Regions from separate parts of the Cellulosilyticum sp. ST5 genome, predicted to be linked through region 1. Evidence: a T-box and tRNA genes for the amino acid it is inferred to sense, from the RefSeq annotation. Region 1 holds a T-box; the other regions hold tRNA genes.

Region 1 (10,367 bases):
TTTTGGCTACGACTTAAAATAATAGTACTAGCACTTTCTATTTGGTTATTAAAGAATTCGCCAAAATTCTTCATGTACATCTTACATTTTAGGGCATCCACTACTGCTACCTTGCAATTAAGACTTACTTCATTTCCTAATGCCACTTGTTTAACAGCTTTAATGACATCTGAAAGTTTACCTACTCCAGATGGTTCAATAATAACTCTGTCTGGATTATACTTTTCTAATACCTCTTTTAATGCAGTGCCAAAATCCCCTACTAATGAACAGCAAATACATCCGGAGTTCATTTCTGTAATCTCTACACCCCCTTCTTTTAAAAATCCACCATCTATACCAATCTCACCAAATTCATTCTCTATAAGCACAAGCTTCTCACCCTTAAAGCCTTCTTTAATGAGTTTTTTAATAAGCGTTGTTTTCCCTGCTCCCAAAAAGCCTGATATAATATCTATTTTTGTCATGTGTATAACCTCCCTATCTTATCAAAATATCTATGACCTAGTTCACATGCATTTCAATTATATGACTTAATTATGGGTATATCAAATATTTTTATACATTAATCAGAAATAAACATACTAATTCTCGGATAAATTCTTTATCATATGCTTATGTTTATATATGATTTTTACGAAGATGTTTGTTAAGGAACTCATAATAGGAGAATTACGATTTTAACCAAGCACAAACAACTCTTATAGAAATAGCAGCCATAATCAATAAAAAGGTGGATTGAATCCACCTTTTTATTGATTTATTTCATTGTAAAGTTCAGTAAGCTTTTCATAAGGTTGGGTTCCAAACTCTTTATGTAGCATTGCTTTAATATGCTTATAGGCTTTCAAGGCTTCTTGGGGCTTGCCAATTTTAATAAGCATATCAATAAAGTAATAATAAATTTCTTCGTCAAATTGTTCTTTTTGTAAAACACTACGACAAATAGAATGAATCTCCTCATATTTTTCTTGCTCTTGCAAAATCTTTAGAGTGCTGTGTAAAGCTTTTATATATAAACTATGATAATAGGTCTGAGTAGAAAACATCCATTGCTCTGGTACAGTCCCTTGTAAAAAGTCCCCTTTATAAAGCTTTAAGGCCTTTTTATAAAGAATCAGTCTTTGCACTTTTGTGATTTCTTCTTTATCTGCTTTTTTACATAGTCTCTCGAACTCATTGCAATCAATACGGCAAATATACCCTTTATTCCAATGATAAGTACCACCACTTTGTACAATTAATTCTCTAGCATAGGGAACCTGTAGCTTTTGCAGTGTTTCTCTTAAACGATACGATAAAGTTTTAAGCGCATAGTTAGGTTTTTCAACCTCTTCTCCTGGCCAAAGTACTTCGATTAATTCTTGTTGAGTAATCTCTTTATCCTTAAACACAATAAGGTACTGTAACATAAGCCACATTTTTTTTGAACGATTCATAGTTGAGGTAATGCTTTTATCACCAATAGCAATCTTAAAATCCCCTAGCATAGAAATTTCTATAATAGAATGATCTTTAGCCCTATTATATTCCCAAACAACCCTATTTTTCCCCATTCCCTTAGCCCAATATAAATGTCTATCAACTATATCAATGAGATCATCAAGTACCTCACCTTCTTTGGGTGACTTAGTCATCCCACCTATACTTACAGTCACTTTCTTAGCAATAGTTGATTGACTATGAGGTATATTCAGATTTTCTACTGCTTGCCTAAGCTTTTCTGCTATTATTAATGCCTCTTCTTTTTCCGTTCCTAGTAAAATAACAATAAACTTCTCTCCACTATATCTACAAACATAATCACTTTTATTAGGAAGATTTTTGCTAACAGTTCTAGCAATATTTTTAAGAACTTCATCTCCTTTAAGGTGTCCATAATAATCATTATATTGTTTAAAGTAATCGACATCCAAAAGCATGGCTGTAAAAGCATATTGCTTACTTATTGCCTTCTTCCACTCAATATCTGTGTGTCTATCATAACTTCGTCTATTACCTATCCCTGTTAGTCCATCTAGCATAGCCAAATTCTCTATTTCTTTACGATATAGATAAAGGTCACTATGGGCTTTAACTCTAGCTTTTACAATAATAGGATTAAAGGGTTTTATAATATAATCAACTGCCCCTAGGCTAAAACCTCTTTCTTCGCTTTCATCATCTGTAAGGCTCGTAATGAAAATAACGGGGATGTCTTTCGTACTATCTATTGATTTTAATTTCTTAATCACTTCAAAGCCATCCATCTCTGGCATAATAATATCTAATAAAATTAAAATGGGTGCTTGCTCAATTGCCTGTTTTATACCTTCTTTTCCATTTTTACAAATAGAAACCTTATAATCTTTAGCCAATATATTACTTAAAATTTTTATATTTGCCACGCTATCATCAATAATTAAAATACGCTCCATTGTCGTGCCTCCAGACTTGTTCTAGTCTTATTATAGCAGATAAATATTTAATAATTATTAATTTTAAATTATTTCTAACAAATAATTTATCTTCGTTCTAAAAAAATCCCCTGTAAGACCCATACTCTTTTGAGTATCTGACTTACAGGGGATTTACTATCATTTATTTTACTACTGCTCCACTTACCATTTCACCAAGAGGGCCTACTGCAACTAAGTTACCGTTATCATCTGATGCACAAAGTACCATACCTTGTGAAAGGATGCCACGAAGTTTAACTGGTTTAAGGTTCGTTACAACCACTACCTTTTTACCTACGAACTCTTCTGGTGAATAATAAGCGGCAATACCTGATACGATTTGTCTTACTTCGTCACCTATTTTAATCTTAGATACAAGAAGTTTATCAGCTTTTGGTACTTTCTCACATTCGATTACTTCACCAATTTTAAGCTCAACCTTTGCAAAGTCATCAATCGTGATTTCTGCTACTTCTTCTATCTTTTCTTCTTTTTTAACTTCTGCTTTTTTGCTGTCTTTAGCTTTTGCTTCTTCTTTTTGCTCAGCTGTTGGTGCTTCTGCTTCAAGAATGGCAAGTTCCTTTTCTTTATCAATACGAGGGAACATATTTTCACCTTTTTTAGCTGCTACAGTTCTTGAAAGTGCTCCAAAGTTATGAATAGAATCCCAAGCTGTTAATTCGCCTCTTACAATGCCAAATTGTGCCCAGATTTTTTCTGGTGTTTGTGGCATAAAGGGTTCAATCATAATGCTGACAATACGAATCACTTCTGAAAGAGTATAAAGTACACCTGCAAGTTTAGCATGGTTAGCTTCATCTTTTGCAAGTACCCAAGGCATTGTTTCATCAATATATTTATTCATTCTTCTAATGATTACCCAAATGTCTTCAAGGGCATTGTTGAAGAAAAGTTTTTCCATACTGCTTTCCATTTTAGCAATTTGCTCTTTAACAACCTTTTGTACATCCACGTCAAATTCATTACTTTCTTGCAGCTCTGGTAGTGTGCCAAAGTATTTTTCGATCATCGCTACTGTTCTTGATGTTAAGTTACCAAGGTCATTAGCAAGGTCTGAGTTGATTCTTGAAATAAGGGCTTCATTAGAGAAGTTACCATCTTGACCAAAGGCAATCTCACGAAGTAAGAAATAACGGATTGCATCGCTACCATAACGACCTACGAGTACACTAGGATCTACTACTGTCCCTTGTGATTTACTCATTTTCCCACCGTTAATAACTAACCAACCGTGACCAAAGATTTGTTTTGGAAGTGGTAAATCTAATGCCATAAGCATTGCTGGCCAAATAATAGTATGGAAACGAACGATTTCTTTTCCTACTAAGTGTACATCTGCTGGCCAGAACTTTTTAAAGTTACTGTCATCAGCTTGAAGGTAGCCAAGTGCTGAGATGTAGTTTGATAACGCATCCAGCCATACATATACCACGTGACCTGGATCGAATTCTACTGGAATACCCCATTTAAAAGATGTACGAGATACACATAAATCTTCAAGACCTGGGCGAAGGAAGTTATTAAGCATTTCGTTTTGTCTTGTATTTGGTTGAATGAAATCAGGATTTTCTTCAATATGCTTAATGAGTCTATCTTGGTAAGCTGATAATTTAAAGAAATAAGATTCTTCCTTTACTTTTTCTACTGGTCTACCACAGTCTGGACATTTGCCATCTACTAATTGGTGTTCTGTAAAGAAGCTTTCACATGGTGTACAGTAAAGACCTTCATATTCACTTTTGTAAATATCACCTTTGTCATAAAGCTTTTTAAAGATTTTTTGAACTGTTTCTTCATGTTCTTTATCTGTTGTACGGATAAATTTATCATAAGAAATGTCCATTGTTTTCCACAAGTCTTTAATCCAGTCAACGATATGATCCACAAACGCCTGTGGAGTAACACCATCTTCTGCTGCTCTTCTTTCGATTTTTTGCCCATGTTCATCTGTTCCTGTTAAGAACATGACATCATAACCACGAAGACGTTTATATCTGGCCATAGCATCAGCTGCTACTGTTGTGTAGGAATGTCCAATATGAAGCTTGTTACTTGGATAATAAATTGGTGTTGTAATGTAATACGTTGGTTTACTCATTTAAATGCTCCTTTTCTTATATGATTATTTTATATAGTAGTTTTTCTTATTTATTTAGTTTTAATCTATCATTTAAAAACTAACTACTACTACAAAAATGAACTGTTTAATGGAATTTAGTGAAACGCCTAAGTAAATGAGATTCTAATCCTTCATTAAAAACAATCAAAAAACCTCGTCCTCATAACAAACTGTTATAGAGGCGAGGTCATCACACGCGTTACCACTCTACTTCACTTATACCTTACAATATAAGTCTCATTAAGTACTTCCACTCTACTCTTAAGGTTTTCATTTCTTTTTTCTTTAAAAGTCATTTGGAGTTATACTCTTTCGCTATAACAGGCGAAACCTGTTGCAGCCTAAATCCTAGGATCGTCGGTGCACCATTCCGAGGCCATGTTCAGTTTAATTTTCCTTGCTTCTTCTCAGCTCCCGAAGCTCTCTTTAAAAGATCCTTAAACCTACTCTTCTCTTCACTATGTTTAACTATTTAACTTGTGTTATTTTATCATAGTTTACCCAATATTTCAATATATAATCTCTCACCTATTCAATTGCTAGCTGACTACCTTTAAGCTCAATAGATGTTCAAAATGTTTTACTGCCACACTAGCTACTCGCGGATCATACATCCTACCTATATTAGATTGTATTTCATTTTTGCAATATTCTATAGATAAAGTTTCTCTATAAGCTCTTTTACTAGTCATAGCATCTATGGAATCACAAACCGCTATGATTCTAGCTTCTAAAGGAATATTTTCTTTTTCTAAGCCATAGTAGCCTTTACCATCCCATCTTTCATGATGATAAAGAACGACATCACTTAATGGCTTAAGTGCTTCCGATTTTTTCAAAATATTAGCTCCTATAGAAGTATGACGTTTCATACATTCCCACTCTTCTTCAGTTAGCTTACCTGGCTTATTTAAAATATGATCAGGAATACCTATTTTCCCAATATCATGTATATGACTTGCTATATGCACCGTTGCTTTTACACTATCTTTTTCACCTAAATAATCGCATAATAAATCAGCCATTCCTCCTACTCTTCTGGAATGATTAGCTGTATAGGTATCTTTGGCATCTAATGCCGTAACAATACTTTCAATCACATCATAATAAGCAAATTGGTTATTTAGTAAAGACGGCATATTTGTGTTCACGTCATTTCCTTCTTTCATCCAGTCTAATAGCTAGCTTATTGCATCTTTTTTAAGTGTATTACGGTTTTTTTAGATTGTCAATTTCAATGCTGTAAATTATATTGTTATTTTTTGTTTTTTATCATTTATTTAGTATATTGGCGAAATTTAATGCATTTTTAAAACATATTTTGTCACTTATAATCTTACCGTAATTTTTGACCAGCTCATTGTAAAAACACTCTACTTTTTCAATATTAGGTAAATCCATAGGCATAGTAGCACCATCAAAGTCAGAGCCTAGGGCAATGACATTCTCTCCACCAAGTTCTAGAAAATGTGAGATATGAGGTAGTAATTCCTTTATACTGGCTTCTGTAGTCCCATTAATAAAGGTAGGGTAAAAATTCATTCCCACTAGTCCCTTCCTTTCTACAATTGTCTTAAAAGCCTCATCACTTAAATTTCTTGGATGATCACATACCTTCTTACTATTAGAATGCGTTGCAATAAATGGTTGGTCACTATGGCTTACTACATCCCAAAAGCCCTTTTCTGCTAAATGTGACACATCTATAATCATACCTAATCTATTCATTTCACTTACTACTGCTTTTCCAAAGTCTGTTAAGCCACCTGCTGATTCTTGCATACACCCATCAGCTACTTCAGAGCGGCCATTCCATGTTAATGTCATGAATCTAATCCCTTTATTATAAAGGTCCTCTATATGTTCTAGCTTACCACCAAGTGCTGCAGAACCTTCTACAGCTAATAAGGCCACCCTTTTCCCTTTTTCTAATGCTTCATTTATTTCTCTACCACTTGTACATAATTGCATCACAGCTTCATTCTTTTGTAGCTCTAATAATAAGTAGCTATACACTTTACAAAAATGCTCATATGCGACTTCTCCTCTAAGGTTGTCATTCATCCAAATGGCATAAACTTGTACCCACTCTTCAAAATTCAAGCCTCTTTCTATACTTAATTGCAAGTTGTTTCTGTAAAGTCCTAGACGCTTTTCAAAACATTCTGTAGCTGTATCACAGTGTAAATCAAAATATTTCATTCTTTTCACTCCCTTTATTAGCTCCTATATTCCTATTATACTCCTCATACTAAAAGGACTGCTGCATCATCTCACAGCAATCCCTTATTTTCTTTAGAAATATTTTAGTCATTAACAAATTTAAAGGTACTCATAATAAGGGGAATGTACTCCTTATTAGTCCAGATTACGACATACTTATAAGGTACCCCATCTATTGTAATAGGTTCCTTATATTGTACCACTAATGCAGCATCTCTGTCTTTAAAAAAAGCAGACTGATCAGCAGATGGATAAATAACTCTTGCAGGCTGCCCATCTACAATAAAATTTCTCACTGTAGGATTAGAGCCATAGGGTTGATAAGTTTCATTAATTTGTTGCTTAACAGCTGCATCTATATCTTCACCTATACCTGAAAAAGTACTTACTTCAAAAAAACCTGTAGGCCCTTCATATTTATCTTCATATCTAGGATTTTTACTCCAGCTTCTAGGGTATTTAAAACTTATTTTATAACGTCTGCTTATAAATTCATCTAATAAGATGCCTGGCACAGTAAATTCTTTATTGCTCTCTTCGTTATTTCTTATGTCTACTAATGATTTTTCATTGTTTTTAACTAAGCTACTAACTGCCAAAACCCCTAAACCTAGCATTGAAATTGTTTTCTTGTCCATGCTTTAATACCTCTTTTAAAATACTTTCATATTATTCTATTTCTAAAAGAGGGAATAGGTTCCTAAAATGGCAATAAAAAAATCTATCTAAGTCCCTATACCTAGATAGATTTTAAATTTATCTTCTTTCAAAGCTAAGACAATCTGTTTCTGTGTAAATCTCTGCTTCTTCCTTTGAAGGTCCTATTTGAAGCTCGTTTAATGAACAATGCTCACTGCTATTATGAATGCACGTATCTACTTTACAAAGAATAGCATCTGTATCTCCTCTATTTTCAGTATATTGCGCCAAGTCACTATAACCTAAACGGTTAAGGAAGCTTCCACAACAAGTACTTTCATTATCTGTAGAGCCTTTGCCTCCAACATTAATAATACTAGCACGGCAAACTTTATCTTGATTATAAGAGCAGGTATCAACACCACAATGAATTTTAGGCATACTTTTTCCTCCTTTATGCTATTTAAAATATCTGTCGAGTAAGCCTTTGAAAGCACAGCCATGTCGTGCTTCATCTTTTGCCATTTCGTGTACACTATCATGGATGGCATCTAAATTTTGTGCTTTTGCTAGAGTTGCTATTTCTTTCTTTCCTTGACAAGCACCATACTCTGCATCCACTCTAGCCATAAGGTTAGCTTTGGTATCTGCTTTAACCACTTCACCTAACATTTCTGCAAAGTTAGCCGCATGGTTTGCTTCTTCATAAGCTATGCGTTTGTATGCTTCTGCTACTTCTGGATAGCCTTCACGATCAGCTTGTCTACTCATGGCAAGATACATACCTACTTCTGTACATTCCCCCATAAAATTAGCACGAAGTCCTTCTAAAATTTGAGGATCTACTCCCTCTGCTACACCAATGCGATGTTCATCAGCCCATTGGAGGCTGCCTTTCATCTCTTCAAACTTATCGCTACCTACATTACAAATAGGGCATTTCTCTGGTGGTGTTTCACCTTCATAAATATAACCACATACTGTACAAACGTATTTTTTCATTATCTCATCCTTTCCTTACCTAATGATGTACAAGTTTATTATGCGAAAAAAAGGATATTTTATGCTAAAAACTAATTATTTGTATCGTGTATATAAATATTCTCTAGTCATTGGTAATTGGTTATTAACCCCTTTAGTAAATAAAATCTGATGTAAGTCAATAACGCCGTTATTAAAGCTGGCAGCACAAGAACATAAATACATCTGCCACATACGTATAAACCTTTCATCAAACAGCTTTCTTACCTCAGGTAAATGCGCTTCAAAGCGCTCATACCAAGAAAGCAAGGTCTTAACATAGTGCCTTCTTAAACTTTCTACATCTTGTACATAGTATTTATAGTCTGCTGACAAATGAATAATCTCTCTTAAACTAGGTATTACCCCTCCTGGAAAAATGTATTTCTTAATCCAAGCATCACCAGGATATTCTCCATAAGCACTAATATAATGTAACAAGAACAAACCTTCTGGTTTTAATACAGCATCTACGCTTTTGAAAAACAAGTCATAATTCTCTCTACCTACATGTTCTAGCATTCCTACACTTACAACTCGGTCAAATTTTAGGTCTGAGACACGTAGTTCTCTATAATCCATTAATTCTACTTGCAAGTAATCCTCTAAACCTTCTGCTTTTATTCTCTCTTTAAAACCTTTATACTGCTGCTCACTTAGGGTAATACCTACTCCTTTAATGCCATAGGTCTTAGCAGCTTCAATTAAAAGATACCCCCAACCACACCCAATATCTAATAAACTCATACCTTGTTTTAGATTAAGTTTCCTCAAAATATGATGTACCTTATTATATTGTGCTTCTTCTAAAGTATCTGTTTCGTTTTTAAAATAGGCACAAGAGTAGCTCATAGACTTATCCAACCAAAGTTTATAAAAGTCATTTCCTAAATTATAATGCGAACAAACTTCCTTCTTTTGATTTTTCGCAGAGGTTGAGGTATGCAATAATTTTTTAAGTGCACTATAGTCTGTAGAAAATTGATTTTGGAATTTAAAAAGTTCATCTAGTGCCTCTATTAAATCCCCTTCTACTTCAATAGCCCCATTCATATAAGCTTCCCCTAAAGCTAGCGAGGTGCTCTTTATAAGTTTCTTGTAGGCTATAGGTTCATGAATAATTACTTTAAACTTCGCTGGCATCTGCCCAATATGCAATTCTTCTCCTGTTTCAAACTGAACGTCAAAAGAAGTCCCATCAAATCTTTTGAGGAACTTCTCCATTAATTTTGCTTGTATGTTCATCTTATCACTCCTCTTATAGAGGAGTATCACCGTTTTAGATGCATCTTATTCCATGTATATTCTATTACAACTAGGCGCCAATCTTACTTTCACCAGTTAAATTTCTAACTTTATGGTCAGGTAGCATGGTCATAACGCCACCTATACATAATGGAATGTAAAAAGTAATCAGTCGCCAACATAAAATAGCAGTCGGCAAAATAGTAGTTGGGAAGAAAAGTTGAAAGAACAAGAAAAAGCTACCTTCTGCTACCCCTGAACCTCCTGGAATAGGAACAAAAGATGAAATCATTACTATAAAAGCCGCTGCTGATATAATAACAAACATTTTAGTTCCTGCTAACCCAAAAGCTTTATACACTGCATAAGGAATTAAAAAGTAAGCTGTAAGCTGCATAATCGTTAACATACTTACTTGTAAAAGCAAACTTGTATTTTTCTTCAACAAACCAATATTTTTATTAAATAAATCAATTTGAGCAATGATTTTTCTTTTAATGCCTGTAGGATGTTTAATGATTCTCATATGGTGGAGTAAATTAACTCCCCAAAATCCTACTCTTTTAAGTTGTTGTTTCATAAATACAGAAGCAACCAAAATCATTACAATACCAAAATTAATTAAAAACCCTATTAAAGATAAATACACAACGCCACTAATC
Region 2 (10,367 bases), 460 kb from region 1:
TTTATAGTACGGAGGGAATTGGTGTGATAAAATAAAGAAATAAGCATTTTAACTGCCAAGGAGGAGAGTAATGGAGTCATTATATAGCTATGAGGATTTGGTAGCAATTATTGAAAAACTAAGAGGTGAGGGTGGATGTCCTTGGGATAGAGAACAAACGCATGAATCTCTTATTCCCTGCTTATTAGAAGAAAGCTATGAGCTTATGGAAGCTTTACAAAATAATGATATACCTTTAATGAGAGAAGAATTGGGAGATGTACTATTGCAAGTGCTGATGCATACACAAATTGCAAAAGAAGATGGTGAATTTACTTTAGAAGAGGTAATCCATGACTTAGCGCATAAATTAATTTATAGACATCCTCATGTTTTTAAGGATACGAAGGTGGAAAATTCCGAGGAGGTATTGGCTAATTGGGAAGAACTTAAGCAAAAAGAAAAAAATGAGACAAGCTTGGTGGAATCTATGGACCGAGTAGCTAAGACACTTCCCGCTTTAGTTAAAACTCAAAAAGTACAAAAGAAAGCAATAAAAAGTGGAGCTATAAATAGGGATATTTTACAGGAATTAGAAGGGTTAATTGATAGGTTGAATTGCATAAAAGATACTGTAAAACAAGGTGATATTGTACAAAATGAAGAAAAAATAGGCGAAATCCTGTTTGCTGTAGTAAAATTATCCACTTTTTTTGAGATAAATGCGGAATTTGCCTTGACAAAATCAATGGAAAAGTTTATAAATAGATTTAGATATATTGAAAATTCAAGGGTTCCAAAAGATTGAACCTAAAATTTTCAATACATATATCCATGTTAGAAACATGAATAGAGGAGGAACAAATAATGAACAAATCTGAATTAGTAGCTGCTATGTCTGCAAAAGCAGAAATTAGCAAAAAAGATGCTGAAAAAGCACTTAAGGCTTTTGAAGATGTTGTAATGGAAGAACTTCAAGCTGGGGGAAAAATTCAATTAGTTGGTTTTGGAACATTTGAAGTTACAGAGCGTAAACCACGTGTAGGTAGAAATCCAAAAACAAATGAAGAAATGCCAATCCCAGGTGGAAAAGCACCTAAATTCAAACCTGGTAAAGCTTTAAAAGATGTTGTTAAAGGTAACTAATATATAAAAATCTACACTGTTAGTGTAGATTTTTTTTTTTCAAATGGAGGATAAGATGCGTATAGATAAATACTTAAAGATTAGTCGTATCATTAAAAGAAGAACTATTGCTCAAGAAGCATGTGATAGTGGAAGAGTGATGGTTAATGATAAGCTTGCAAAACCAGGAACTGATGTAAAGATAGGTGATGTTATAGAGATTCGTTTTGGGACGCAGACCGCTAAGTATGAAGTGTTAGAAATTAAGGAACATGTAAAAAAAGAAGAAACAGATAACTTGTACCGTATTTTGTAATAAATATCATTTCCTTTCATATAAATAGTTATAGAAGGCTATAAGATGAAAGGATGATAAAAATGGAAGAAAAAATGGGACGAAAGCACATGCTTACTTTATCAGATAGAGAAAAGCTATCTATTACAGGCGTAACAGAAGTTTTTTCTTTTGATGAAGAAGTTATAGAATTAGAAACGGGTAAAGGGTATCTGGAGATTAAAGGAGACGGGCTCCATATCATTAAGATGAATATTGATGATGGAGAGGTGATTGTAGAAGGAACAGTTGATGAACTTATTTATCATGATAATCAAAGCCAAGGTAAGAAAAAGGGCACGATTATGTCGAAATTATTTAAATAAGTCGGTGATGTTATGAATCAAATTGTAAGCAGTCAAACCAGGCTCTTTATCACTTCTATCGAAATAGGGATTATGATGGGGATTATATTTGACCTAGTAAGAATTGTGAGAAAAATTATAAAGCACCCTAATTTCTTTGTACAGCTAGAAGATATGCTATACTGGATTTTTTGTGGTTTTACTGGGTTCTATATGCTTTATATATGTAATTATGCAGATATAAGACCTTATATCTTTATTGGTATTATTTTAGGAGCAACTCTGTATTTCCTAACCTTTAGCATTGTTTTTATGGGAATTATGACTAGGATTATTAATTATGTAAAAGCAGTACTTAGGAAGCTTTACCATCTAATCCTTATCCCTGTTAGAGGAACTATAAGGCTGATTAATGTTCCTTTAAATTACATACAAAATAAACACAATCAGATGAAATACTATCAAAAACTTAAAAGACGGGCGATTGCCAGGAAGAAATATCAACAAGAGGCAGATAAAAAAACAGAACGTTTTTTAAAAAATCAAAAAATATGATTTACAAAGGCTAATAGCTTTTATATTATAATAAGTAAGAAGGATACAAAATAAATTTTAATTTTATATAAAAGCAGGGATACAAATGAGAAAACAAAAAGTAATCATTTTAAGAATTGCATTTATCGTCACTACCCTAGGAGTAGTGGGCTTGTTTGTAAGTGGACAAAATCTTAGGGTATTGAACCAAAAAGTTGATAAAGAGTTAGAAGTAACAAGAGAAAAAGTAGCTGTTCAACAAGATAAGCTAGAGGCACTACAAAAAGAAGTGACAGATATTAACTCTAAAGAGTATATTGAAAAGGTAGCAACAGATCAACTGGGTATGGTAGAAGAGGATACAATTGTCTTTCGAGAAAAGAAATAGCCTTGACAAAAATGATACATGGATTATACTTAAATTAACAGAGCATATAGTGTTGCTTTGTTATTAGAAGAATAACGCGGGATGGAGCAGTTGGCAGCTCGTCGGGCTCATAACCCGAAGGTCACAGGTTCAAGTCCTGTTCCCGCTATTACCAAAAGAAACAGCTTAAACCTATTTAAGCTGTTTCTTTTTATGAAATTAGCTTTTATGAATGAAAATAGTTGAACAAAGAGACATAAACAAGCTATGATAAATACAAAAGGAGTGATAGGATGTTAGAAATGGAACAATTGCAGATAAGTTTGCAACCGTATAAAGTGAAATTAGTTGAAATGGGGAACCGTCTTTGACATTGAAGGATGCAAAGTTAAAGCTAGTGAGTTAGAAGAGATGTCTATGGACAATGCTTTTTGGAACGACATAGAAAGAGCGCAAAGTGTACTACAACAACTTAAAAGCTATAAAGATCGTATAGAAAAATACGATAAATTATGTGGTAGTTTTGAAGATATTTTGGTGCTTATAGAAATGGCTAATGAGGACGAGGATCTTGGATTGGCGGAGGAAGCAAAAGCATGTGCAAAAACTTTTGAAGAAGATTACAGCGAAATGCTTACCGCCACATTGTTAGATCAGGAGTATGACCGTAATAATGCCATATTAGAACTCCATCCAGGAGCAGGTGGAACAGAGGCATGCGACTGGGTAGCTATGCTTTTTAGAATGTATACAAGATGGGCTGACAGAAAAGGTTTTAAGGTGGAAGTCCTTGATTATCTCGATGGAGATGAAGCCGGTATTAAGTCGGTAACCATTCAAATAAGTGGTGAAAATGCTTATGGTTATTTAAAATCAGAGAAGGGGATTCATCGTCTGGTACGTATATCACCTTTTGATTCTTCTGGAAGAAGACATACTTCCTTTGCTTCGTGCGATGTTATACCTGAGATTACAGATGAAATAGAAATTGATATTAGGCCAGAAGACTTACGTATAGATACGTATCGTTCGACAGGAGCAGGTGGACAACATGTTAATACAACAGATTCAGCTGTGCGTATTACTCATTTACCAACTAATATCGTAGTACAATGTCAAAATGAACGTTCACAGATTCAAAATAGAGAAAGAGCTATGCAAATGCTAAAAGCAAAACTCTATGAAAAAGAACAAGAGGAGCGCATGGATAGAATAGATGGTATACGAGGAGAAAAAAAAGATATCGCTTGGGGAAGTCAAATTAGATCCTATGTTTTTCATCCTTATAATATGGTAAAGGACCATAGGACGAGTGAGGAAACAGGAAATACTTCAGCCGTTATGGATGGAGATATAGACCGCTTTATGAATGCTTATTTAGGATGGATTCATCAAAAAGATTGATATTCAGGGGGAATGTCTTATGGAGAGTAAGCAGATTGTCGTTTTCAAATTATTAGAACATGAGTTTGGTATGGATATAATAAAGGTGTTAGAAATACAAAATTATGAATCAATAAGGCCTGTACCAGAGGTGCCCGATTATATAGAGGGGATTATCAATGTGAGAGGTGTTGTATTTACCATATTCAATTTACGAAAAAGACTAAACCTGCCATTACACGAAAACTTAAGTCATTCAAAACTGATTTTAATGAATCTAAAGGATAATAGGGTTGGGTTTATTGTAGATAGTGTATCAGAGATATTAACAGTAGAAACCATGCATATAGAAGAATCATCAACTATATTAGGAAAAAAAGAAGTAAGTTGTATACAAGGAATTATCAAAAAAGCAGATCAAATGATTCTTTTATTGGATGTAGATATACTTATTTCAGAGACACAAGAAATGATGCCGTTAGGAGTAAATGATGAAAACAATTATAGTAGCAACTCAAAATAAAGGAAAAGTAAAAGAAATAAAAGAGATGTTAGCTGCTCTACAAGTTGAAGTAAAAACTATGGGAGAAGCAGGGATAGATATAGATATCGAAGAAAATGGTACGACCTTTGAAGCGAATGCCATCATTAAGTCAGAAGCAATAGCTGCGCTTGAACCAAATGCTATTGTAATTGCAGATGATTCAGGGCTAGAAATTGATTATTTAAATAAGGAACCGGGTGTATATTCTGCTAGGTATTTAGGGAAAGATACATCATATGAAATAAAAAATCAAATGATATTAGAAAAATTACAAGATGTAGCTAAAGAAGAACGAACAGCAAGATTCGTTTGTAGTATTGCTATGAGTCGTAAGAATGAAGCTACAATAACGACAACAGGTGTATTAGAAGGCTATATTGGTTATGAAGCGAAGGGCACTAATGGATTCGGATATGACCCTATTTTTTACGTAGAAGAATTAGGGACTTCTACAGCCATGCTCTCTATGGAGGAGAAGAATCAAATTAGTCATCGTGCCAAAGCACTTAAAGCTATGAAAAAAGAATTATTAAAAGTGCTGTAGGTGAGTAAATGAAAGTACTAATAATAAGTGATACTCATGGAAAGATTGAAAATGTAAAAATGATATTAGAACGCACAATTCCTCTAGGTGTGGGTACTGTATTGCATTGTGGAGATTATGTTAGTGATGCAAGGCTATTACAAAAATACTATCCTGGTGTAGAGATACATTATGTGTATGGTAATTGTGATGTTGGCTTTGGAGGTGCATACAGTGAAGTGGTAACTATAGAAGGTATATCCTTTTATATGACTCATGGGCACAGGTATGGTGTAAAATGGGGAGAATATGATGATCTTATTATTGATGCCATAGCCCATGAAGCACAGGTAGCAGTATGTGGTCATTCTCATTGTGCTCATATAGAGAGAAAAGAAGATGTACTTCTATTAAACCCAGGGAGTATGACGCAGCCTAGAGATGGAAAATACCCTTCTTATGCTATTGTAGAAGTTAAGGGTGGGCAAATCAAAGAAGCAAATATCATGCAAATAATTGAGAATGAGAATGTCATTATACATCCTATAAGTAATAGATATAGGGTAAGGTAAAAAAAATAAAAAAAAACATAAAAGGTGTTGACGTATGCAAAGAAGTTAGGTATAATACATTTTGTCAGTCGAGGAGGGAACTCTAAAAACTGACAAAATGAAGCATATGATATGCGGGTGTAGTTCAATGGTAGAACTTCAGCCTTCCAAGCTGACTACGTGGGTTCGATTCCCATCACCCGCTCTTGTGTATCCATAGCTCAGCTGGATAGAGCAACGCCCTTCTAAGGCGTGGGTCCGGGGTTCGAATCCCTGTGGATACGGTATGGTGGGTATAGCTCAGTTGGTAGTAGCACTGGATTGTGGTTCCAGGTGTCGTGGGTTCGAGCCCCATTACCCACCTTTTATTATGGACAAACGTACATAATAATGTAGGGTTATCGCCAAGCGGTAAGGCACAGGATTTTGATTCCTGCATTCGGAGGTTCAAATCCTCCTAGCCCTGTTAGGACATTTGTCCTATGGTTTGGGTCACTAGCTCAGTCGGTAGAGCACTTGACTTTTAATCAAGTTGTCCCGGGTTCGATTCCCGGGTGGCTCATTCTTAACTCAATAGTTAAGGTTTTAATATGCGGGCGTGGCGGAATTGGCAGACGCACTAGACTTAGGATCTAGCGCCGCGAGGTGTAAGGGTTCGACTCCCTTCGCCCGCATCATTAAATAAATATGCATAGTATATGCGGGTGTAGTTCAATGGTAGAACTTCAGCCTTCCAAGCTGACTACGTGGGTTCGATTCCCATCACCCGCTCTTATGTATCCATAGCTCAGCTGGATAGAGCAACGCCCTTCTAAGGCGTGGGTCCGGGGTTCGAATCCCTGTGGATACGGTATATAGGGTTATCGCCAAGCGGTAAGGCACAGGATTTTGATTCCTGCAGACGGAGGTTCGAATCCTCCTAGCCCTGTATAAAAAAGCCAGTGTAGATGATAGCATCTATACTGGCTTTTTTGTGTTTGTGAGAGAAATAAAAAGAAGGTAGAAATACATTATAAAAGAAGCCGAACTAAGTAAATAAAATATACTTAGTTCGGCTTCTTTTGTTTATCTAGCTCTTGGAGGAAACTTAATTAATAATTGCTACAAGTAACCTTATGAAAGACATAGCAAAGCTCCTCAGTATTGTCGGCGCTTCATGAGACTACTAAATAGCAATTATTAAAGCTTAACCAAGAGGAGGGGCTCTTAAGGATTTGATGGGTGCACCTTTTTGCTAGGAATCAAACCTCTAAGACTCTAGTTTAAAAACTTCATTTTTATATAAAGATATATGTAGCTAGGAAAGACAATCCCTAATAAATAATAAAACAAATTCCTATTTTTCTGTAGGAACTCCGTAGGTAGCTAAATTATTGTTTTTATAGCGATTATCTAAGGTGATGTCTTTTCCAAACCACTGAGGAGCTTTGAAAGAATCAGCAGCGGCTACGGAAGTAAATTCAACTTCTACGGTGCATAAGCCATCTAAGTGACCTTGATAAATATCTAACTCAGCTGTTAATTGATTTTCTAAAGGAATAAAATACCTTGTTTTTTTAATAGGCGAGCTATCTACTTTTTTATAAAGAGAATCATATTGCTCTTTGGTGATGGGCATTTCAAATTCTTCTCGTATCATATGCCCTTGGGATTTAACTGTAAGAAAATATTGGTTTCCCATCTCACGAAGCCTTATAACAGGATCGGTTGAAATGTATGCCTGTGTTATTTTTTCGCTTGAGTATGCTTCAAGTGAAGGATAGTCTTGCACTAAAAATTTACGTTCAATTTCCAAAATTAATTACCCCCTTAATTAAACCTTACTATATATTATATTACCATATTAGAAATATAAAAGCATGTTATTTAGAAAAATAGAGCGTATGAATTAATTGAGAGGTTGTTATAAGAAGGCATATTAAAGCAAATAAGTAAAGATTTCTTATTAATACGTTTTAGATTAAAGCTATGTCATATATATATAAGAGAATAAGATAAAACAGTATGAAAGAATTATATGGCTATATTTAGTAAAGAGGTGAATAATGGGAAAATATAAGGTATGTGTTTATGCGATTAGTAAAGATGAAGAGCAGTTTGTTGAGCGGTGGATGGATGCTGTAAGTGAAGCAGATTTAGTAGTTGTTTTGGACACTGGTTCTACGGATGAGACGGTTGGTAAATTGCGTAAAAGAGGGGCGATTGTTTATGAAGATAAGATAGAGCCATGGAGATTTGATGTGGCTCGAAATAAGGCCTTAGACTATGTGCCTATAGATGTAGATATTTGTGTATCCAACGACTTAGATGAAGTATTTGAAAAAGGATGGAGAAAAAAACTAGAAGAAGTCTGGCGACCTTTTTATACAAGAGCAAAATATAGATTTACATGGTCATATAAAGCGGATAGTAGTCCTGATAAACAATTTGTAATGGAAAAAATACATGCTAGGAATAATTTTAGGTGGATTCATCCTGTACATGAGGTACTTGAGTATATTGGAGAAGAACCAGATCAGTCAGTAGCTATTTATGATATTGTGTTAAATCATTATCCAGACTTAACTAAACCTAGGAGTCAATACTTAGCTTTATTGGAATTATCAGCAGAAGAAAACCCTATGGATGATCGTACAATTTTTTGGCTAGGGCGAGAGTATATGTATTATAGCCAATATGATGCTTGTATAGAGATTTTAAAGAGGCATCTGTCGTTACCAACAGCTACTTGGGATGAGGAAAGGTCAGCTTCTATGCGTTTTATTTCTAATAGTTATAAAGCAATGGAGAATATGTCAGAAGCAAAAGTATGGCTTTATCGGGCTATAGCGGAGTGCCCATATGTAAGAGAACCTTATGTATATATGGCAAAGTTGGCGTACAGTGAAGAAAATTGGGAATTATTATTTTTTGTAACAGAAAAAGGATTAGAAATAAAAGAAAGGTCTGGAAGTTATTTAGTTGAACCTGAGAGCTGGGGATATATATTAGAAGATTACGCAGCTATTTCTTGTTATTACTTAGGTCTTTATGAAAAATCTTATGAACATGCTATAAAAGCGTGTGAGTTATTACCTAACGACTCAAGATTAGAAAATAATAAAAAACTTATTAAAGCCAAATTATAAGGAAGGAGGAGTAGAATGAGACATTTTAAAGTGGGAGTTTATGCAATATGTAAAAATGAAGAAAAATTTGCTGAAGCATGGATGAACTCTATGAGTGAGGCTGATATTATTGTTGTTACAGATACAGGGTCAACGGATAAAACAGTAGAAATATTAGAAACTAAGGGAGCTGTAGTTTATAAAGAAGAGATTATCCCTTGGCGTTTTGATGTGGCTAGAAATATTTCTTTAGAACATCTTCCGGAGAATGTAGATATTTGTGTCTGTACGGATTTGGATGAAATGCTAGTACCAGGATGGAGAGAAACATTAGAAAGTACGTGGCAAAAAGGCATTCATCAAGGTAAATACCTGTATAATTGGAATTTAAATCCAGATGGTACACCAAATAGCCAGTTTACCTATTTTAAAGTACATGATAGGCAGCATTTTAGATGGGTATATCCTGTGCATGAAGTTTTAGAATATGTAGGTAAAGAACCATATAGGGAAGTTTTTATAGAAGGGATGGTTCTTAACCATTATCCTGATTCAACTAAATCTAGAGACTCTTATCTAGAACTTTTGGAGATGGCAATAGAAGAAAGTCCGGAAGATGATAGGATGACCTACTATTTAGGTAGGGAATATATGTACAAAGAAAAATCGCAGCAGTGTATAGATACACTAATAAGATATTTACAATTAAAGTCAGCAGTTTGGAAAGAAGAAAGATGTGCGGCAATGAGATGGATAGCAACTAGCTATGGAAACTTAGGTGAGGGTAAAGAAGCAGAGGCTTGGTATTACCGAGCTATTGCAGAGGTACCTTATATGAGAGAGGCTTACGTAGAAATGGCTCAATATGCTTATTTAAAAGAAGAATGGATAACAGTTTTTATGATGGCCAATGAAGCATTAAAAATCAAAGAGAAGTCAAAATGTTATATTAACATGGGCTATGCATGGAATGAGACTCCCTATGATTTAGCAGCCTTGGGAGCATATTACTTAGGTATGTATGATAAAGCGTTAGTATATGCAAAAGAAGCCAATATAATTAATCCTAATAATCAGCGTATAAAGAACAATTTGAAGCTAATACAAGATAAATGCTTAGAATTGGCACAGAAAAAGGTAACTAAGACTCAAGCAAAAGAGGAATTGGTGCATACTTTACTACTTTTATTTAGAAACGAGCATTTATCAGAAGATCAAGAGTTAGCCATGACTTGTCTTTTTTCATTAGAAGAAGCAAAGTATAAAACAGTTATTATTTATAATCAAGGGTACTTATCTAACCAGGAGCTAGAGAAGTTTCTAGAGAAATTTAAGCTCAATTTTATTATCATTGGAGAAGGAAAGAATGTAGGCATTCCAGTAGGGCGTCAGCGCTGTTTTGAATACATATGGACGCATAGGAGAGAAACAAAATATATAAGTGAATTGCATTTAGATATGATTTTTTCACCTTTATGGGAAGAAGCTTTAGTAGGATACTTAAGAACTCATGAGGAACCCATGATTAGCTGTGGTATTATTGATAAAAGTGGAGATATGAAGTTCAGTGGCAATACCATAAGGGAGATACCTAGAGATGGTACGGAAATGCAGA
Region 3 (10,367 bases), 260 kb from region 1:
TGAAATCTTTTATGTATGCGTGGGATTATTAATGTATTTAGTAGCCTTTAATATCATAAAAGATCATACTAGTCCAACACGTATAGGTACCACTCTTTTTTGGGCTATCTTAGGAACTATTTTCACATTCGGTAGTCTCCTACCTGGTACTGTTGTTGGTATCTTATTAATAATTATTGGTATCTTAACAGCTACCAAACAAGTTAAGATTGGTAAGGTTAACGCACCTAAACCCGAATTTTCTGCAGCTCAAGCTAAAGTGTTAGGTAATAAAGTTTTTATTCCTTCTATTACTATTGCTATTTTGGTTATCTGTATTGCTAAATTTACTAACTTTAGTGGTACTGTTGCTATAGGTATAGCTGCTTTTATTACGATTATTCTTACGCTCTTTATTACTAAAGCAGATGTTAAGACTGTTTCTGCAGATAGTAATCGTATGCTTCAAGCAGTTGGTGTTACTTGTATTTTACCTCAACTTTTAGCAGCACTCGGTTCACTCTTTACTGCTGCTGGTGTTGGTGATGTTATTGCTACTAATATTTCTAATTTCATCCCTCAAGGTAACATATTAATTGGTGTGACTGCTTACTGTGTGGGTATGGCTGTGTTTACTATGGTTATGGGAAATGCCTTTGCTGCCTTTTCTGTTATTACAGTTGGTATTGGTGTTCCTTTCGTGTTTATGCAGGGTGGAAATATCGTTATTTGTTCAACCTTAGCACTTACAGCTGGTTACTGTGGAACACTTATGACACCTATGGCTGCTAACTTTAACATTCTTCCTGTAGCTTTATTAAATATAAAAAATAAAAATGCAGTTATTAAATATCAAGCTTATGTAGCTATCCCATTGTTACTTGTTCATATAGCTCTCATGTATTTCTTAGGTTTCTAGTTATTCCATTTAATGAATTTGAAAGGAGAACAAATCATGAAAGTATTAATTACAGGGTTTGACCCATTTGGAGGAGAAAGTATTAATCCTGCCTTAGAAGCTGTAATGGCTCTTCCAGACAAAATTGACACTATAGAGGTTATTAAACTTGAAATTCCTACAGTGTTTGGAAAAAGTTTAGCTAAAATTAAAGCTGCCATAGAATTACACCAACCTGATATCGTTATTTCTGTAGGACAAGCAGGAGGACGCTTTGGTATTACACCAGAACGTATTGCGATTAATGTTGATGATGCACGTATTAAAGATAACGAAGGTAATGAACCTGTAGATGTTAAGGTCGCAGATCATGGACCTGCTGCTTATTTTTCTAATTTGCCAATTAAAGCTATGACACAAGCTATGATTAAAGCAGGCATTCCTGCTTCTGTTTCTAATAGTGCTGGAACCTTTGTATGTAATCATGTCATGTACGGTGTACTTCATATGATTCATACAGAATTCCCAACTATCCGTGGTGGTTTCATTCACGTACCTTATATTCCAGCACAAGTAACAGCTAAACCTAATATGCCATCTATGTCTCAAGCTGACATCACTAAAGGTCTTGCACTTTGCATCCAGGCAGCTGCAACTCATACTGAAGATTTACACATTGCAGCAGGTGCTATCTGCTAAGGATGTAAATCACCTTTTATCTAAAACATTTATATTTCATTTTTATGGTGCTGTCTATGATTATTATCTCTCACTTGAGCTAGAATTGTAGACAGTTCCTTTCTCTACGACATTTGATTATTAACTTAGAAAGAAGGAGAAATACAATGGAAAAAATATTTGTTTATGGCTCATTACGTAAAGACTTTTGGAACCATGATAAAGTACTCAAAAATCGCGTTAAGCATATTGAGCCCGGTTGTATAAAAGGATTTTCTCTTTATCACCTTCCTGCTGGTTATCCTGCTATCGTAAGTGGAAATGATATAGTTCATGGAGAAATCTGTACCCTCTCTAATGATAAGCATCTTAAAAGTATTGATCTCTTAGAAGGCTATACAGGTGATTCTGAGAAAGATTTATATATCCGTGAGAAAAAACCTATTTTATTATCTACTGGTAAAGAGGAACTTTGTTGGGTTTACTTATATATCAATGAAAAGCATGTGAGAAACAAGGGTAAATATATAGCTCATGGAGATTGGAAAAAATATATGTTTTATAATGCTTCTTTCAAATAATGAGTTTACATCTTAAAAATCAATTTGATGATAATCCAGCTATTTTGATACATCCAAATAATCATCTATACACTGTATCCTATAAATTATTAGATAAAGAAAGTGCGTTCCCATATCTTAGGAACGCACTTTCTTTATGTCAGTATAGAATCTAAAACCTCAAATAGTACACTTTACCTTAATTAAGCTGTACTTTATTTCTTTCTTTTTTTATGACCTTCACCAGTTATTGGAGTAAGTACCATTTCTCCATTTACTATTTGTATAGTAGAAGCTTGTCCAAAACCTTTTACAAGCCTTCCATTCTCTGGTGTCAGCTGAAACATATCAAAATCTAGCTCTTTTAAAGGTGCCATCATCTTTTCACCATATTGTTCCTTAAATAAATCCCATGCAGCTTCATTCATTGCTTCAAGTTTTTTAGCTTTGCAGTTTAGAGTCATTCTAGTTCTTGCGAATAGTATCTTGGCATCCTTTTCATCTTCAATAAGCATAATAGCTATTTGAGGATTATTCACTAAATGATGATAGTGCTCAGCTGTTTCACTAATAAAAATATAAAATTCATTTCCTATTTTTACGTAAGGTGTATAGCTGATAGCTGGCATACCTTCCTTGGTTACTGTACTCATCATTATAGTTCTTTGATTATATAATTCTTCCACTCTCTTTCCTCCATTTCTTTATTTTATTATTTATTACCTTATTGGCGAATATCTCGTCATTAATATGTCTTTAAAAGGTTAATCACTAAATATAGCATTTTGAAATATATTTAATCGTCTTATACATCTCAATCATTCTAATTTATTTTAATCTTTGTCATCATTATAGTCTTATAATAATTATTATTCAAGACTAATTAGTGTTTCTTAACGGCTTGTAGCATTTATTGAGAAACAACCTTTCCTTTTGGAATGTTTAAACTTAAGTCTTCTATAATAATGAAGTCCTCATAACCAACTTAAAGATATCTTATTGAAAAACATGAAAATCCAATCATAAAAAAAGCACTCATGTTTATACATGAGCACGTAACTATGAATTTATCTTTAGCGCAGATCGCTAGTTTTATCAATATCTCGCCTACATACCTTTGTACGCTTTTTAAAAGTCAAACTGGTTATACCATTACAGACTATATCCATCTTAGACGTTCTGTGTTAGCAAAAAAACTTATTCTAGAAACCATTTTACCTTTAGAAGAAATTGCTATTAGATGTGGCTATAATAACTATTCTTACTTTTGTAGGCAATTTAAATATCATATGAAAACCTCCCCTGTTTCTTTTAGAAAAAAACATAAGCGTTTCATACCTGATTCTGAATAAGCATATAATAAACCAAACAGTAGAATATCATGCAATAGAGATTATTATTTTTTATCTGAGGATAAATGTAATAAAAATATTACTTAACTCCCTTGTTATTCTTTATCATATTGTTATAATCCTTCTCTCTTATGCACCCTCCACAACATACATCAACCTCAAATGAAAATTTTATAATCACAAAAACCTTCCATTTTAACTTATAGATATTAATCTACGCGTTAAAATGGAAGGCTTTTTAGCAAGAAAACGAGCATTACCGTTCTTCTTTCTTAATAGCGGGAACAGGACTTGAACCTGTGACCTTCGGGTTATGAGCCCGACGAGCTACCAACTGCTCTATCCCGCGTTATTGTTTATACTTATATTAATGATTATTAAAAAATAAAAATTTGGCAGCCACCTACTCTCCCAGTCCGTCTCCAGACAAGTACCATCGGCCGCTTAGATCTTAACCTACGTGTTCGGAATGGAAACGGGTGTTTCCCCTAAGCGCATCGCCACCAAAAACTATTAGAGTTTTATTATCATACTCTCAAGAACAAATACTACAACCATTTAACCTTCATTATCTAGGTCAAACCCTCGAACCGTTAGTATTGGTCACCTCAATGTATTACTACACTTACAGCTCCAACCTATCTACCTCATAGTCTCTAAGGGGTCTTACTCCTTTCGGATGGGAAATCTTATCTTGTGGTCTGCTTCACGCTTAGATGCCTTCAGCGTTTATCAGATCCAGACTTGGCTACTCTGCTATGCCATTGGTATGACAACAGATGCACCAGTGGTCCGTCCATCCCGGTCCTCTCGTACTAAGGACAGCTCCACTCAAATTTCCTGCGCCCACGACGGATAGGGACCGAACTGTCTCACGACGTTCTGAACCCAGCTCGCGTACCGCTTTAATGGGCGAACAGCCCAACCCTTGGAACCTGCTTCAGCTCCAGGATGCGATGAGCCGACATCGAGGTGCCAAACCTCCCCGTCGATGTGAACTCTTGGGGGAGATAAGCCTGTTATCCCCGGGGTAGCTTTTATCCGTTGAGCGATGGCAATCCCACTTTCATACCACCGGATCACTAAGTCCTACTTTCGTACCTGCTCCACCCGTCGGTGTCGCAGTCAAGCAACCTTATGCCTTTGCACTCTTCGAATGGTTTCCGACCATTCTGAGGTTACCTTTGAGCGCCTCCGTTACTCTTTAGGAGGCGACCGCCCCAGTCAAACTGTCCACCTGACATTGTCCCAGACCCGGGTAACGGGCCATGGTTAGAAGTTAAGTATTACAAGAGAGGTATCCCACCGGCGACTCCACCTAGACTGGCGTCCAGATTTCTCAGTCTCCCTCCTATCCTGTACATGTAATACCCAACCTCAGTATCAAGCTACAGTAAAGCTCCACGGGGTCTTTCCGTCCTGTCGCGGGTAACCAGCATCTTCACTGGTACTACAATTTCACCGGGTGCGCTGTCGAGACAGTGCCCAAATCATTACGCCTTTCGTGCGGGTCAGAACTTACCTGACAAGGAATTTCGCTACCTTAGGACCGTTATAGTTACGGCCGCCGTTTACTGGGGCTTAAGTTCAAAGCTTCGTCCTTAGACTAACCTCTCCCCTTAACCTTCCAGCACCGGGCAGGCGTCAGCCCTTATACATCACCTTTCGGTTTAGCAAAGACCTGTGTTTTTGTTAAACAGTTGCTTGGGCCTATTCTCTGCGGCCTACCTAAGTAGGCACCCCTTCTCCCTAAGTTACGGGGTCATTTTGCCGAGTTCCTTAACAACGCTTCTCCCGTCGGCCTTAGGATTCTCTCCTCATCCACCTGTGTCGGTTTACGGTACGGGTACCTATCACGCAATAGCAGCTTTTCTCGGCAGTGTGGATTCAGCAACTTCTCTACTTTTATTTCGATCCCCATCACACTTCATCCTCGCCTAACGGATTTGCCTGTTAGGTGCGACTTTGTGCTTGGCCCAGGATACCATTCCTGGGTTTGCCTATCCTCCTGCGTCCCTGCAGTTCTGATAATAGGTAGTACTGGAATATGAACCAGTTGTCCATCGACTACGACTTTCGTCCTCGCCTTAGGTCCCGACTTACCCAGAGCAGATCAGCTTTACTCTGGAAACCTTGGATATTCGGCCTACAAGATTCTCACTTGTATCTCGCTACTCATTCCGGCATTCTCACTTGTAATTACTCCACAGCTCCTTACGGTACTGCTTCTGCGTCGTTACAACGCTCCTCTACCAATCCACTATTGTGAATTCCATAGCTTCGGTGGTGTGTTTTAGCCCCGGACATTTTCGGCGCAAGATCTCTCGACTAGTGAGCTATTACGCACTCTTTGAATGAGTGGCTGCTTCTAAGCCAACATCCTAGTTGTCTTCGAAATCTCACATCCTTTTCCACTTAACACACACTTGGGGACCTTAGCTGATGGTCTGGACTGTTTTCCTTTTGACCACGTGTCTTATCACTCGTAGTCTGACTGCTGACGGTATCTTGATGGCATTCTTAGTTTGATATGCTTCGGTAAGCTTGTGGGCCCCCTAGGCAATTCAGTGCTTTACCTCCATTAGACTCCTATCAACGCTAGCCCTAAAGCTATTTCGAGGAGAACCAGCTATCTCCGGGTTCGATTGGAATTTCTCCGCTACCCACACGTCATCTCCACCTTTTTCAACAGATGTGAGTTCGGACCTCCATTACCTTTTACGGTAACTTCATCCTGCACATGGGTAGGTCACCCGGTTTCGGGTCTACTAACAATGACTATTTTGGCGCCCTATTCAGACTTGGTTTCCCTTCGGCTTCGTACCTCCTGGTACTTAACCTTGCCACAGCTAGTAACTCGCCGGACCGTTCTACAAAAAGTACGCGGTTGCGCATCATATGGCGCTTCCACTGCTTGTAAACATAGAGTTTCAGGTTCTCTTTCACTCCCCTCCCGGGGTTCTTTTCACCTTTCCTTCACAGTACTATGCGCTATCGGTCACCGAGGAGTATTTAGGCTTGGGGGGTGGTCCCCCCGGCTTCCCACAAGGTTTCTCGTGTCTCGTGGTACTCTGGATACTGCTAGGCTTCACTTGGATTTCGCTTACGGGATTATCACCCTCTTTGATGAGACTTTCCAGACTCTTCAGCTATCCGCATTCTTGCCATGACGCAGTCCTCAACCCCAGATTACAAGTAATCTGGTTTGGCCTGTTTCCCTTTCGCTCGCCGCTACTTAGGAAATCGATGTTTCTTTCTCCTCCTGAAGGTACTTAGATGTTTCAGTTCCCTTCGTTCCCTTCCTATAGTTACGTATTGGCTATAGGATGACAGAGGTTTGCTCTGCCAGGTTTCCCCATTCGGATATCTACGGATCAAGGTTTATTTGCAACTCCCCGTAGCTTTTCGCAGCTTATCACGTCCTTCATCGGCTCTCGGTGCCAAGGCATCCACTCTACGCTCTTAGTAGCTTGACCTATAATGATTAACTTTCGTTAATCGGTCGTTTGTGCCTTGTTAATCAACTTTACGTTGAATACAAAGAATATTTATTATCGGTTAAATTGTAGATTTTACACCCTGACAAACATTTTTGCACTAATGTGCGTGTACATTTATCGTTAGGCGCAAGTTATATTGCTATAACTTACAAATCTATAATTGTTGTAGTATTTGTTTTTCAAAGTACGATGATTACTTATTAAGTAATCTTTGTTTTGTCGCTGCTTACTGCTGACGACTTGTATAATATTACACCACTGCATTACATAAGTCAATACTTATTTGTCTTTTTTTGTTTTTTATTTAAAAGAACTTAACGATAATTATTGTTTTCTTGAATTGTACTTGTTAGCTATTATGACTTTCGATTACTTTTATATGACTAACTATAGGAAGATCTACTATCTTTTCCTCTTCTTCATTTTCTATAACTTTAACAAGGTATTTACCATTTGAATAAATGATAGATCCATTTGAATATATATCAAAGGCAAGTACTCCTTTTTTTATAGAAATCAACTCTCCTGTTGGTGTGTATTTCATAAGTTCCCAATCCCGAGGCAAGATGCCTGCGTATTTTTCACCTTTTCTTTCATTAGCTTTTTGGTTTTGGTCAGCTTTTATCAGATTTCCTTCTATAAAGAGCTCTTCTTCACTTTTCTTTTTAGCCTTAGTGCCATTCTTAGTGTTAGTAGAAAGGTTATCTCCTGTATAGCGTATCGTAAATAAATTAAGCCACATAAATAGCGCTCTTACGATTTTAACTGGTATAAATAGGAGGTTAATAAGCATATCTATCGGATTAGTTTGCCTGCCTTTATAAGTCTTTGGCCTTCTAATAAAATAAATATTGCCTTCTGCATCTTCTTTAGGTTTAATACAATCAAAGCCTTCAAAACTAATAACTTCCTCTATCTCACAAGTATCTAAATTTAATCTACATATATTATGCTCACTAAAAGCTATGGGAATACCATTACTATCTATCCCAATCCCACAACTATCATATACAATGGTATTTGCTTTAGCCTTTGACCAACTTGGATTAGCATCTATGCACTCTCCTTCTGTAAGCACTTGATAGTGAGCTGTTTTGGGATTGAGAAGTGCTAAATGCCGGCTTATGCCATCTTGTCCTAAAGAGAGTATTACCTTTTGATTGGCACTATTATAGTCTAGGTCATACATCTGAATATTATTGGTATTCATAATATGACCTTCTGCCTCTTCTTTATTATCTAGACTTTTAGAAAACACCCCAAAGAATTCATCTACTTGAATGGCATAAATAAAATACCCTGGAGTATCTGTAAGACAAATGCCCGTAAGACGTTTAAAAGTTTGACTTGCTTCTAAGTGAGAAAGATCTTTGTCCATTCCCATAAACTTTGCTCCTGCCCCTTGAGTCTTCCACTGCTGACGTAATTTGATGGACTGTTTATTTTTGTTATACTGTTCTACATATTGACTATTAAAGAAAGATAGAGTTTTATCTTCATTAATACTTCCCATCTGCTCATTAGTCATAAATAAAAGGGTATCTTTCATATGATTTTCCATTACATAAAACCTAAAATTATTTATGTTCTATGTCCTTTCTTTTGAAATTAGTCTTGAACACTCTTTATCCCATACAACTATTACAACTATTTTTCTTGATTTTCGCTATAATTATTTTAATTTTCTCACTATTATTATACATCCTAAAATATATTGGTACAAGTTTTATAACACATGCTATATTGCTCTATTGATGTATCTTATTAGGGCTTATTTACCTTATTAATATTATTTATCTTATTAGCATTTACTTGTCTTGTTAGCATCTACTTATCTTATTAGCATTCATTTGTCTTATTGGCTCTATTTATCTCATTAACTCTAGCCTATCCTAATCAATATTTATTCACTTCATCAACTACAGACATGGAGAAAAGAGAGTGAGCGAATCATATAATCAAAGAAACTATAATCATAAGTACAGTAACTAAGGAAGGTATCCCAGCCATTAGCTGTACGCCTTACATAAAACTAGAAAATTGACCCTTATTCCTCCCATTAGCCTTTCTTCTTTATCCTATTAACTCGGATTGTTATTAAGTAAAAACTGTCATCCCCCCTAAACTCAAAAATACGCCTTCATTAGGCATTTATCAGCCTTTTGAAGACGCGTTCTCATTATCTTTAGATAAGTTCCGTTTATATCATTTACTATTGTAGTTTGTTACTGTCAAGTAATCCTTAAATCTATTAGAAAATATCTCCGACTTCTGTCTAAGTATGCTATCTATAGTTTTTATAGATAGTACTACATTTGTATATATTGCTAGATACTTATGTGTTTCTAGATGTCCGTATGATTCTAGCTATTTGTATGCCTACAGATATCCGTTTTGTCCTAGGTATTCGTATATTTACAGATCTTCGTTTGATCCTAGATATTCTTATAGCCCCAGATATCTGTATGTTCCTAGATATTCTTATATTTTTAGCTATCTGTATGGTCATAAATATTCTTATATTTCTAGATATCTGTATGTTCAATTAATCCATTGACTTCTTTTCTAATTGTAATGAATTGTTGTGTGTCTTTTAAATCTAGATTTCTTTCATACGGCAAGAATACCGGTACTTCTTTTTTTATGGTTCCTGGCCTTGAGGTCATGACAAAGATTTTAGTGGAGAGAAAAACTGCTTCTTCAATGTCATGGGTTACAAAAATAACTGTTGGTTTTTCCACTTGCCAGATTTGGCGCATTAAAAGCTGCATATCAGCTTTTGTTTGAGGGTCTAATGCACTAAAAGGTTCATCCATTAACAAAACATCTGGGCTATTCGCCAAAGCCCTTGCAATAGCTACCCTTTGTTTCATACCTCCTGAAAGTTCCTTGGGATAACTATTTTTAAACTTTTCTAGTTTAATGATCTTTAAGTATTTATCAACGATTTTTTCTTGTTCTTCTAATGGCATCTTTTTTAGCTTTAGTCCATATTTAATGTTGTCACTCACTGTCATCCATGGGAATAAAGTATAGGCTTGAAAAACCATACCTCGATCTGCACCTGGTCCTATAATATCTCTATCTTTAATGACTATTCTTCCTGAAGTTGCCTCATCAAGTCCACCTATCATACGTAAAAGTGTAGATTTGCCACATCCAGATGGACCAACAATTGAGATGAATTCATTTTCTAGTACGTTAATACTAACATTCTGCATGGCCACAACATCACCTTTAATAGAATGATAAGTCTTGTTAACGTCTTTCACGTATATTTTACTATTTGCTAAGTTTGCCTCTATTTGGCTATTTTGCTGCGGAAGTATTTTTTCTTTGATAATTGAAATAAACCCATTCTTCTACCTCCTTATGCCCAATGGAATAATTTTTTATTAAT

Evidence for each region. A T-box is a leader RNA that pairs with one kind of tRNA and senses whether it is charged. The one in region 1 lies ahead of metG (methionine--tRNA ligase), so its partner is inferred to be a tRNA-Met.
Region 2: it has a tRNA-Met gene. The T-box ahead of metG (methionine--tRNA ligase) is inferred to sense a tRNA for this amino acid. The anticodon was not compared.
Region 3: it has a tRNA-Met gene. The T-box ahead of metG (methionine--tRNA ligase) is inferred to sense a tRNA for this amino acid. The anticodon was not compared.

The regions. Positions count from the first base shown of each region.
Region 1 is NZ_CP132338.1:2,919,347-2,929,713, forward strand. It holds gene QTL86_RS14415 (CobW family GTP-binding protein) at 1-467, opposite strand, end outside; gene QTL86_RS14420 (diguanylate cyclase) at 753-2,417, opposite strand; gene metG (methionine--tRNA ligase) at 2,581-4,557, opposite strand; T-box leader at 4,753-5,046, opposite strand; gene QTL86_RS14430 (HD-GYP domain-containing protein) at 5,118-5,729, opposite strand; gene QTL86_RS14435 (dipeptidase) at 5,851-6,780, opposite strand; gene QTL86_RS14440 (hypothetical protein) at 6,885-7,439, opposite strand; gene QTL86_RS14445 (DUF1540 domain-containing protein) at 7,558-7,881, opposite strand; gene QTL86_RS14450 (NADH peroxidase) at 7,900-8,442, opposite strand; gene QTL86_RS14455 (class I SAM-dependent methyltransferase) at 8,518-9,705, opposite strand; gene QTL86_RS14460 (YbhN family protein) at 9,776-10,367, opposite strand, start outside.
Region 2 is NZ_CP132338.1:2,456,965-2,467,331, reverse strand. It holds gene mazG (nucleoside triphosphate pyrophosphohydrolase) at 98-787, shown strand; gene QTL86_RS12125 (HU family DNA-binding protein) at 847-1,125, shown strand; gene QTL86_RS12120 (RNA-binding S4 domain-containing protein) at 1,181-1,420, shown strand; gene yabP (sporulation protein YabP) at 1,483-1,764, shown strand; gene yabQ (spore cortex biosynthesis protein YabQ) at 1,777-2,298, shown strand; gene QTL86_RS12105 (FtsB family cell division protein) at 2,384-2,665, shown strand; tRNA gene QTL86_RS12100 (tRNA-Met) at 2,741-2,813, shown strand; one part of gene prfB (peptide chain release factor 2) at 2,938-3,012, shown strand; one part of gene prfB (peptide chain release factor 2) at 3,014-4,048, shown strand; gene QTL86_RS12090 (chemotaxis protein CheW) at 4,068-4,550, shown strand; gene QTL86_RS12085 (XTP/dITP diphosphatase) at 4,519-5,115, shown strand; gene QTL86_RS12080 (metallophosphoesterase family protein) at 5,124-5,666, shown strand; tRNA gene QTL86_RS12075 (tRNA-Gly) at 5,780-5,850, shown strand; tRNA gene QTL86_RS12070 (tRNA-Arg) at 5,856-5,929, shown strand; tRNA gene QTL86_RS12065 (tRNA-His) at 5,935-6,008, shown strand; tRNA gene QTL86_RS12060 (tRNA-Gln) at 6,040-6,111, shown strand; tRNA gene QTL86_RS12055 (tRNA-Lys) at 6,135-6,207, shown strand; tRNA gene QTL86_RS12050 (tRNA-Leu) at 6,238-6,319, shown strand; tRNA gene QTL86_RS12045 (tRNA-Gly) at 6,346-6,416, shown strand; tRNA gene QTL86_RS12040 (tRNA-Arg) at 6,422-6,495, shown strand; tRNA gene QTL86_RS12035 (tRNA-Gln) at 6,502-6,573, shown strand; gene QTL86_RS12030 (CYTH domain-containing protein) at 6,982-7,440, opposite strand; gene QTL86_RS12025 (glycosyl transferase family 2) at 7,691-8,773, shown strand; gene QTL86_RS12020 (hypothetical protein) at 8,789-10,367, shown strand, end outside.
Region 3 is NZ_CP132338.1:3,178,321-3,188,687, forward strand. It holds gene QTL86_RS15505 (DUF979 domain-containing protein) at 1-898, shown strand, start outside; gene pcp (pyroglutamyl-peptidase I) at 935-1,576, shown strand; gene QTL86_RS15515 (gamma-glutamylcyclotransferase family protein) at 1,723-2,136, shown strand; gene QTL86_RS15520 (HugZ family protein) at 2,331-2,801, opposite strand; gene QTL86_RS15525 (helix-turn-helix transcriptional regulator) at 3,153-3,467, shown strand; tRNA gene QTL86_RS15530 (tRNA-Met) at 3,744-3,816, opposite strand; rRNA gene rrf (5S ribosomal RNA) at 3,858-3,975, opposite strand; rRNA gene QTL86_RS15540 (23S ribosomal RNA) at 4,041-6,943, opposite strand; gene QTL86_RS15545 (hypothetical protein) at 7,317-8,528, opposite strand; gene QTL86_RS15550 (ABC transporter ATP-binding protein) at 9,493-10,239, opposite strand; gene QTL86_RS15555 (ABC transporter permease) at 10,338-10,367, opposite strand, start outside.